2 regions of the Intrasporangium calvum DSM 43043 genome follow, and region 1 is predicted to be linked to the other one. Evidence: riboswitches for the same ligand, from Rfam matches in the RefSeq annotation. Region 1 holds a riboswitch; the other holds the start of a gene.

The links. A riboswitch is a leader RNA that binds a small molecule or an ion and turns the genes downstream of it on or off. The one in region 1 is predicted to bind glycine.
Region 2: it holds a riboswitch for glycine, as region 1 does, so the genes downstream of both, gcvP (aminomethyl-transferring glycine dehydrogenase) here and gcvP (aminomethyl-transferring glycine dehydrogenase) in region 1, are expected to answer to the same signal.

Annotation. Positions count from the first base shown of each region.
Region 1 covers NC_014830.1:3,961,271-3,964,672, reverse strand. The annotation lists gene cycA (D-serine/D-alanine/glycine transporter) at 1-812, opposite strand, end outside; glycine riboswitch at 943-1,047, opposite strand; glycine riboswitch at 1,224-1,320, shown strand; glycine riboswitch at 1,321-1,415, shown strand; gene gcvP (aminomethyl-transferring glycine dehydrogenase) at 1,467-3,402, shown strand, end outside.
Region 2 covers NC_014830.1:2,046,895-2,050,296, forward strand. The annotation lists gene gcvP (aminomethyl-transferring glycine dehydrogenase) at 1-1,184, opposite strand, end outside; glycine riboswitch at 1,266-1,380, opposite strand; gene INTCA_RS09200 (MerR family transcriptional regulator) at 1,426-2,010, opposite strand; gene INTCA_RS09205 (bifunctional nuclease family protein) at 2,164-2,658, opposite strand; gene ftsR (transcriptional regulator FtsR) at 2,786-3,402, opposite strand, start outside.

The sequences.
Region 1 (3,402 bases):
ATCGGGATCGAGTTGATCGCCTTCGGCAGCGTCCGCTCCGGGCTCTTCGTCTCGGCGGCCGTGGTGCCGACGAGCTCGAGACCGACGAACGCGAAGACCGCGATCTGGAAGCCCGCGACGAAGCCCATGACACCGGTGGGGAACATCCCGCCGTCGTTCCACAGGTTGGTGAACGAGGCCTCGGCTCCGTTCGGCGCGGTGAACGAGTTGAACACCATGACGATGCCGACGACGATGAGCGTCACGATCGCGACGATCTTCACGAGCGCGAACCAGAACTCGGTCTCGCCGAACGCCTTGACCGTCGGCAGGTTGAGGCTGAGCAGCAGGACGATCGCGGAGACCGCCGGGATCCAGAGCGGCAGGTCCGCCCACCAGTACCGCACGTAGCCGGCGATCGCGACGATGTCGGCGATCCCGGTGACGATCCAGCAGAACCAGTAGGTCCAGCCGGTGAAGAAGCCGGCCCACGGCCCGAGGAGGTCCGCGGCGAAGTCGGTGAACGACTTGTAGTTGAGGTTGGAGAGGAGCAGCTCACCCATCGCCCGCATGACGAAGAAGAGCATGAAGCCGATGATCATGTAGACGAAGATCACCGACGGGCCGGCGAGCGAGATCGTCTTGCCGGAGCCCATGAAGAGCCCCGTGCCGATGGCGCCGCCGATGGCGATGAGCTGGATGTGGCGGTTCGACAGGGAGCGCGCCAGGTGCGGGCTCTCCGCGCTGGTCGCCTCGGCCGCCCGAGCCTCGGGGGTCGGAGGTGCGGGGGGAGGCGCGATCAGGGTGTCAGCGCCGTTGCTGAGTTGAGGCATGGTCCGGTCCGTTCCGGCAGGGGATGAGTGGTCCCTCCCCGCTCTGTGTTCGGACCTGAGAGATTCGCGGAGTCATCCGCTTGCACCGTCGGTGTCCGGGCGTGGCGCCCGGCAGCTTTCCAGAGTTGCCCAGCCGGTGGCGGTACGGGGGCCTGAGAGATTCCAGGGGAGGACTTGCTCCTTCGGCGCCCGAACGTCCTCGTTGAGGACGACGGGACTCTCCCGCCACAGCTCGATGGCATTTTCAATTAGATGGTGCGCCGGACGGTAGACCTGACGTCGGGACGGCACAAGCCCCCGGTCCAGATGTCGGATGTCTTGCTGAACCGCTGTTCACCATCAGGTGGTCACGCATTGACGGGGAGCCCCGCGGCACCTACCGTGATCGCGACAAACTCCATATCCGCCATTCGAATCGCAGCGGGAGAGTTCGCGACCAGCCAGTCGCGGCGCCGAAGGAGCAACTTCTCCCCAGAATCTCTCAGGCCCCCATGACCGTTGCGATGAGGCGAACTCTGGAAAGCAGGACCGCGTCCTGCACCCACGGTGCAAGCCGGCTGAGAGGCCGGTGAAGCTCTCAGGTCCAATGACAGAGCGGGGAGGTGACCATCCAGTCGCGCTCTGACGCGCGCACCGACCAGGGAGCCTCCCGCAATGACGCACCATTCTCCGCTGTCGCACACCCCCGCCGCCTCCCAGCTGCCGGCTCTGCCGCAGTCTGGTTCCACCTCAGTGGATTTCCACTCGCGGCACATCGGCTTCTCGGCCGATGACCAGGCCAAGATGCTGGCCGAGCTCGGCTACGAGTCGCTCGAGTCGCTCGTCGACCGGGCCGTCCCCAAGGGGGTGCGCAACCCCGCGGCGCTCTCCCTCCCACAACCCCTGTCCGAGGCGGAGGTGCAGGCCGAGCTGCGCGCCATCTCGGAGGAGAACGACTCGGCCGAGGCGATGCTCGGCCTGGGCTACTACGGCACCGTCACGCCGGCCGTGATCCGGCGCAACGTCGTCGAGAGCCCGGCCTGGTACACCGCCTACACGCCGTACCAGCCGGAGATCAGCCAGGGCCGCCTGGAGGCCCTGATCAACTTCCAGACCATGGTGGCGGATCTCACAGGGCTGACGACGTCGAACGCCTCCCTCCTCGATGAGGGGACCGCTGTCGCCGAGGCCATGACGGTCATGCGTCGCACGAGCAAGGTCAAGGCCGAGCGGATCGTCGTCGACGCCGACCTCTTCCCCCAGAGCATCGCGGTGCTGCGGACCCGGTGTGCGGCGATCGGTGTCGAGGTCCACGTCGCCGACCTCGCCGACGGGCTGCCCGAGGAGGACTTCTTCGGCGTCGTCGTCCAGTATCCCGGCGCCTCCGGGGTGGTTCGGGACCACGCCGCTCTCACGGCCGCGGCCCACGAGCGCGGTGCTCTCGTCGCCGTGTCCGCGGACCTGCTCGCCCTCACCCTCCTCGCCGCGCCCGGCGACTGGGGCGCCGACATCGCGGTCGGCTCGACCCAGCGGTTCGGCGTCCCGATGGGCTACGGCGGCCCGCACGCCGGCTACATGGCGGTTCGGGACGGACTCGAGCGCTCCATCCCCGGCCGCCTCGTCGGCGTGAGCGTCGACTCCGCCGGCCGCCCGGCGTACCGGCTCGCGCTCCAGACCCGCGAGCAGCACATCCGCCGGGACAAGGCGACGTCGAACATCTGCACCGCGCAGGTCCTGCTCGCCGTCGTCGCCTCGATGTACGCCGTCTACCACGGCCCCGAGGGCCTGCGTGCGATCGCCTCCGGGGTGCACCGTCAGGCGGTGGCCCTCGGCGACGCGCTCCGCGGCGCCGGGGTCGAGGTCGTCCACGACGACTACTTCGACACCGTGCTGACCAAGGTCCCGGGCCGGGCGGCCGAGATCGTCGCCGCTGCCGCTGCACGAGGGGTCCACCTGCGCGAGGTGGACGCCGACCACGTCGGGATCTCCTGCTCGGAGACGACGACCGGGCGGCACCTCGCAGCGGTCCTCGCGGCCTTCGGCGCCGGAACCTCCGGAACCTCCGCCGCCGCCGACGGCGCACCCGACAGCGCCCCCCTCGAGCCGGCCGCCACGGACCGCCTCCCCGGGGGCCTCGTCCGCACGTCGGGCTACCTGACCCACCCCGTCTTCTCCGCGCACCACTCCGAGACGCAGATGCTCCGGTACCTGCGCTCGCTCTCGGACAAGGACTATGCGCTCGACCGCGGGATGATCCCGCTCGGCTCGTGCACGATGAAGCTCAACGCCACGACCGAGATGGAGCCGATCAGCCTTCCGGGCTTCGCGGCGCTGCACCCCTTCGTGCCCGCTTCCGCGGCTGCCGGCTACACCCGGCTCGTCGACGAGCTCGAGACGTGGCTCGCGGAGGTGACCGGCTACGCGAAGGTGTCGATCCAGCCGAACGCCGGCAGCCAGGGCGAGCTCGCGGGGCTCCTCGCGATCCGCGGCTACCACCGGTCCCGCAGCGAGGGGCAGCGCGACGTCTGCCTCATCCCGGCGAGCGCCCACGGCACGAACGCCGCGTCCGCGGTGATGGCCGGCATGCGCGTCGTCGTCGTCAAGACCGCTC
Region 2 (3,402 bases), 1.9 Mb from region 1:
TCGGTGACGACGTCCACGCCGCCGGCCCGGAGAGCCGCACGGAGGCGAGCGGTGTGCGACTGGATCCGCTGGGCGATGCCGGTCAGGCCCTCGGGACCGTGCCAGACCGCGTACATCGAGGCCATGACGGCGAGGAGCACCTGGGCGGTGCAGATGTTGGAGGTGGCCTTCTCCCGACGGATGTGCTGCTCGCGGGTCTGCAGCGCGAGGCGGTAGGCCGGCTTGCCGTGCGCGTCGACCGACACGCCGACGAGACGCCCGGGCAGCTGGCGCTCGAGGCCCTGGTGAACCGACATGTAGCCGGCGTGCGGGCCGCCGAAGCCCATCGGCACGCCGAGCCGTTGGGCGCTGCCGACTGCGATGTCGGCGCCCCACTCGCCCGGCGGCACGACGAGGGTGAGGGCGAGCAGGTCCGCGCAGGCGGTGACGAGCGCCCCGGCAGCGTCGGCGGCCTCGGCAAGAGCGCGCCAGTCGAGCACGGCCCCGGTCGCGTCGGGATACTGCACGACGACCCCGACCACGGTGGCGCCGTCAGCGGCAGCGCCCAGGTCCTCGGCCGAACGGACCCCTCGCAGATCGGCGACGACGAGCGGAAGTCCGATGGCGGAGGCTCGGGTGTGCATCACGGCGATGGTCTGCGGGAAGACCCGCTCGTCGACGACGACCACGCCGTCCGCGGCACGGGAGGCCCGGTGCATGAGGGACATCGCCTCCGCGGCCGCGGTCGCCTCGTCGAGCAGGGAGGATCCGGCGATGTCGAGGCCGGTCAGGTCGCTGACGACCGTCTGGAAGTTGAGCAGGGCCTCGAGTCGACCCTGGGAGATCTCAGGCTGGTAGGGCGTGTAGGCGGTGTACCACGCCGGGTTCTCGAGGACGTTGCGGCGCACGACGGGGGGCGTGACGGTGCCGTAGTAGCCGAGGCCGATGAGGGAGGTGAGCACGGTGTTGCGGGCGGCGAAGCCGCGCAGCTCCTCGATGACCGCGGACTCGCTGTCGGCGGCGTCGACCCGGAGCGCCTCGGTCGACCTGATGGCTCCCGGGATGGCCCGGTCGCACATGGCGTCGAGGCTGGGTTGACCGACGATGCCCAGCATCTGCTCGATGTCGTCGGCGCGGGGACCGACGTGCCGGCCCACGAAATCGGCGAAGGGGGTGTCGAGCGTGGCTGGGGACTGGGAAGACATCGGGGCTCCTGACGGGACGAGCGGATGACACACGCTCCCCGTCTGTCGGCGTCGGCGGCAGTGCCCACGTCCTCCAGGGTGCCTCGCCACATGGTCCGGGTGCCTGAGAGGTTCCGGGGATGTTGCCCCTTCGGCGCCGAGCCGAGGTCAGGCGACAAGCGCCTCACGTCGACCCGGTCTCTCCCATGTGGGTTGGACGGCACGGCAAACCTACCAGCCGCTCACCGGATGAGTGAGCGCCTCAGGAGATGCGGCGCGCCTGCCGCCGGGCGGTCAGCTCGTCGTCGGGGTGGTCCGACGGCTCCGAGTCCTCCGCGCGCTCACTCGGGAGCTGGGCCAGCTCGCCCTCGACCTCACGCCAGACCCGACCCACGGCGATGCCGAAGACTCCCTGCCCGCCCTGCACGAGGTCGATGACCTCGTCGGCGGAGGTGCACTCGTACACGGAGGCGCCATCACTCATCAGGGTGATCTGGGCGAGGTCCTCCACACCCCGCTCGCGCAGGTGCTCGATCGCCACGCGGATCTGGTGCAGCGAGACCCCGGTGTCGAGGAGTCGTTTGACCACCTTCAGCACGAGGATGTCGCGGAAACCGTAGAGACGCTGGGTCCCAGAACCCGTGGCTCCGCGCACGGACGGCTCGACCAGCCCGGTCCGGGCCCAGTAGTCGAGCTGACGGTAGGTGATCCCGGCCGCGCGACAAGCCGTGGGCCCGCGATAGCCGGCGTCCTCGGTCAGGTCCGGGAGGTCGTCGGAGAAGAGCATCCCCTGCGAGGGGAACGGTGGCCGCCGGCTCGCCGGGGCGGCATCCTCGATGGCGGCCATGCGAGTTCCTCTCGTTCGGGTCCGGGCGTCGAGCAGACGACATCCAGGTAACTACAGGCACGTTGTTCACTTCGACGGTAGGACCACGACCGGGCACCGTCAATCACCGGGGTCCCGAACGGCGCCGTGTCGTACCGGACCCCGCGGCGACGATCAGGGCTCCTGGGCCGGCCCGGGCTCACCGGGGTGCTCGAAGTCCTCTGCGGAGACATGGTCGAGGAACTCCTTGAACCGCTCGACCTCGTCGTCCTCATCAGAGGAGACCACGATCGCGGCCTCGTCGAGAATGCTCGGATCGACCAGGACCTTCGACCCGGTCCGCAGGGCCAGCGCGATGGCGTCAGAGGCTCGTGAGCTGATCTCCGTCGTGCCGTCGATGATGAGGGCGGCGTGGAAGACGGAGTCCTTGAGAGCGACGATCCGCACCTCGGTGAGCTGGTGCCCGAGAACCGCGAGGAGGTCGCGCATCAGGTCGTGCGTCAGGGGCCGTGGGGGGACCACTCCCTGCTGCGCGTAGGTGATGGCCGCCGCCTCCGGTGCCCCGATCCAGATCGGCAGGTACCGACCACCGTCCCGCTCTCGCAGCAGCACGATCGGCTGGTTCGTCGGCATCTCCACGCGGACGCCCAGGACGTCGACCTCTCTCACCACTCCACCGTACCTCTAGCGCGGCCCGGCGACCCTGTCACCGGGCCGGGTTCGCGGGTGGGTCGTCCGGCCCGGGGCGGCGGACGAGGGCGGTGCGGGCAGCCGGTGAGGTGCGGACCCCCCGGGGTCAGCGCTCGAGGCCGGAGCGCACCAGGGCGACGTGCAGGGCCACGCAGGCCGAGAGGATCTCCGCGGTCCGCTCCTCCTTCGACCCGCTCCCCCGTCGGGTGGCCAGGACCTGGTCGACGAGGCCGATCTCCCGGTCCGCGGCGGTCCGGAAGGGTCGGAGGTGTCGAGGTTCGAGCCCGTGCTCGGCCAGCCTTCGGGCCGCGACGGCGACGGAGACCGCTTCGGCGGTGAAGTGGCCGGTGCGGTCGGCGCGCAGCAGGCCGAAGCTCTCGAGCGCAGCGAACATGGGCTTGTCGATGCCGCTCGCCTGCCGCAGCTCAGGACCGGTGAGCCGCACTCGGGCGCGGGGGCGGAACGCCGCCGGTTCGGGACCGACAGGATCCGGCGTGGGGAGGTCGGGCTGCGGCCGAACGGACTCCGTGCCTGGGTCGGCCAGACCACGGTCGAGGGCATCGAGAGCCTCGCGAATGACCTTGAGGGGCCAGAAACGGTCCCGCTGCGCGGCGAGGATGTAGCGCAGGCGGTCGACATCCTCGGGGCGGAAGACTCGGTAGCCGGCCGGCGTGCGTTCCGGTGCGACGAGACCCTGGGTCTCGAGGAACCGCACCTTGGACG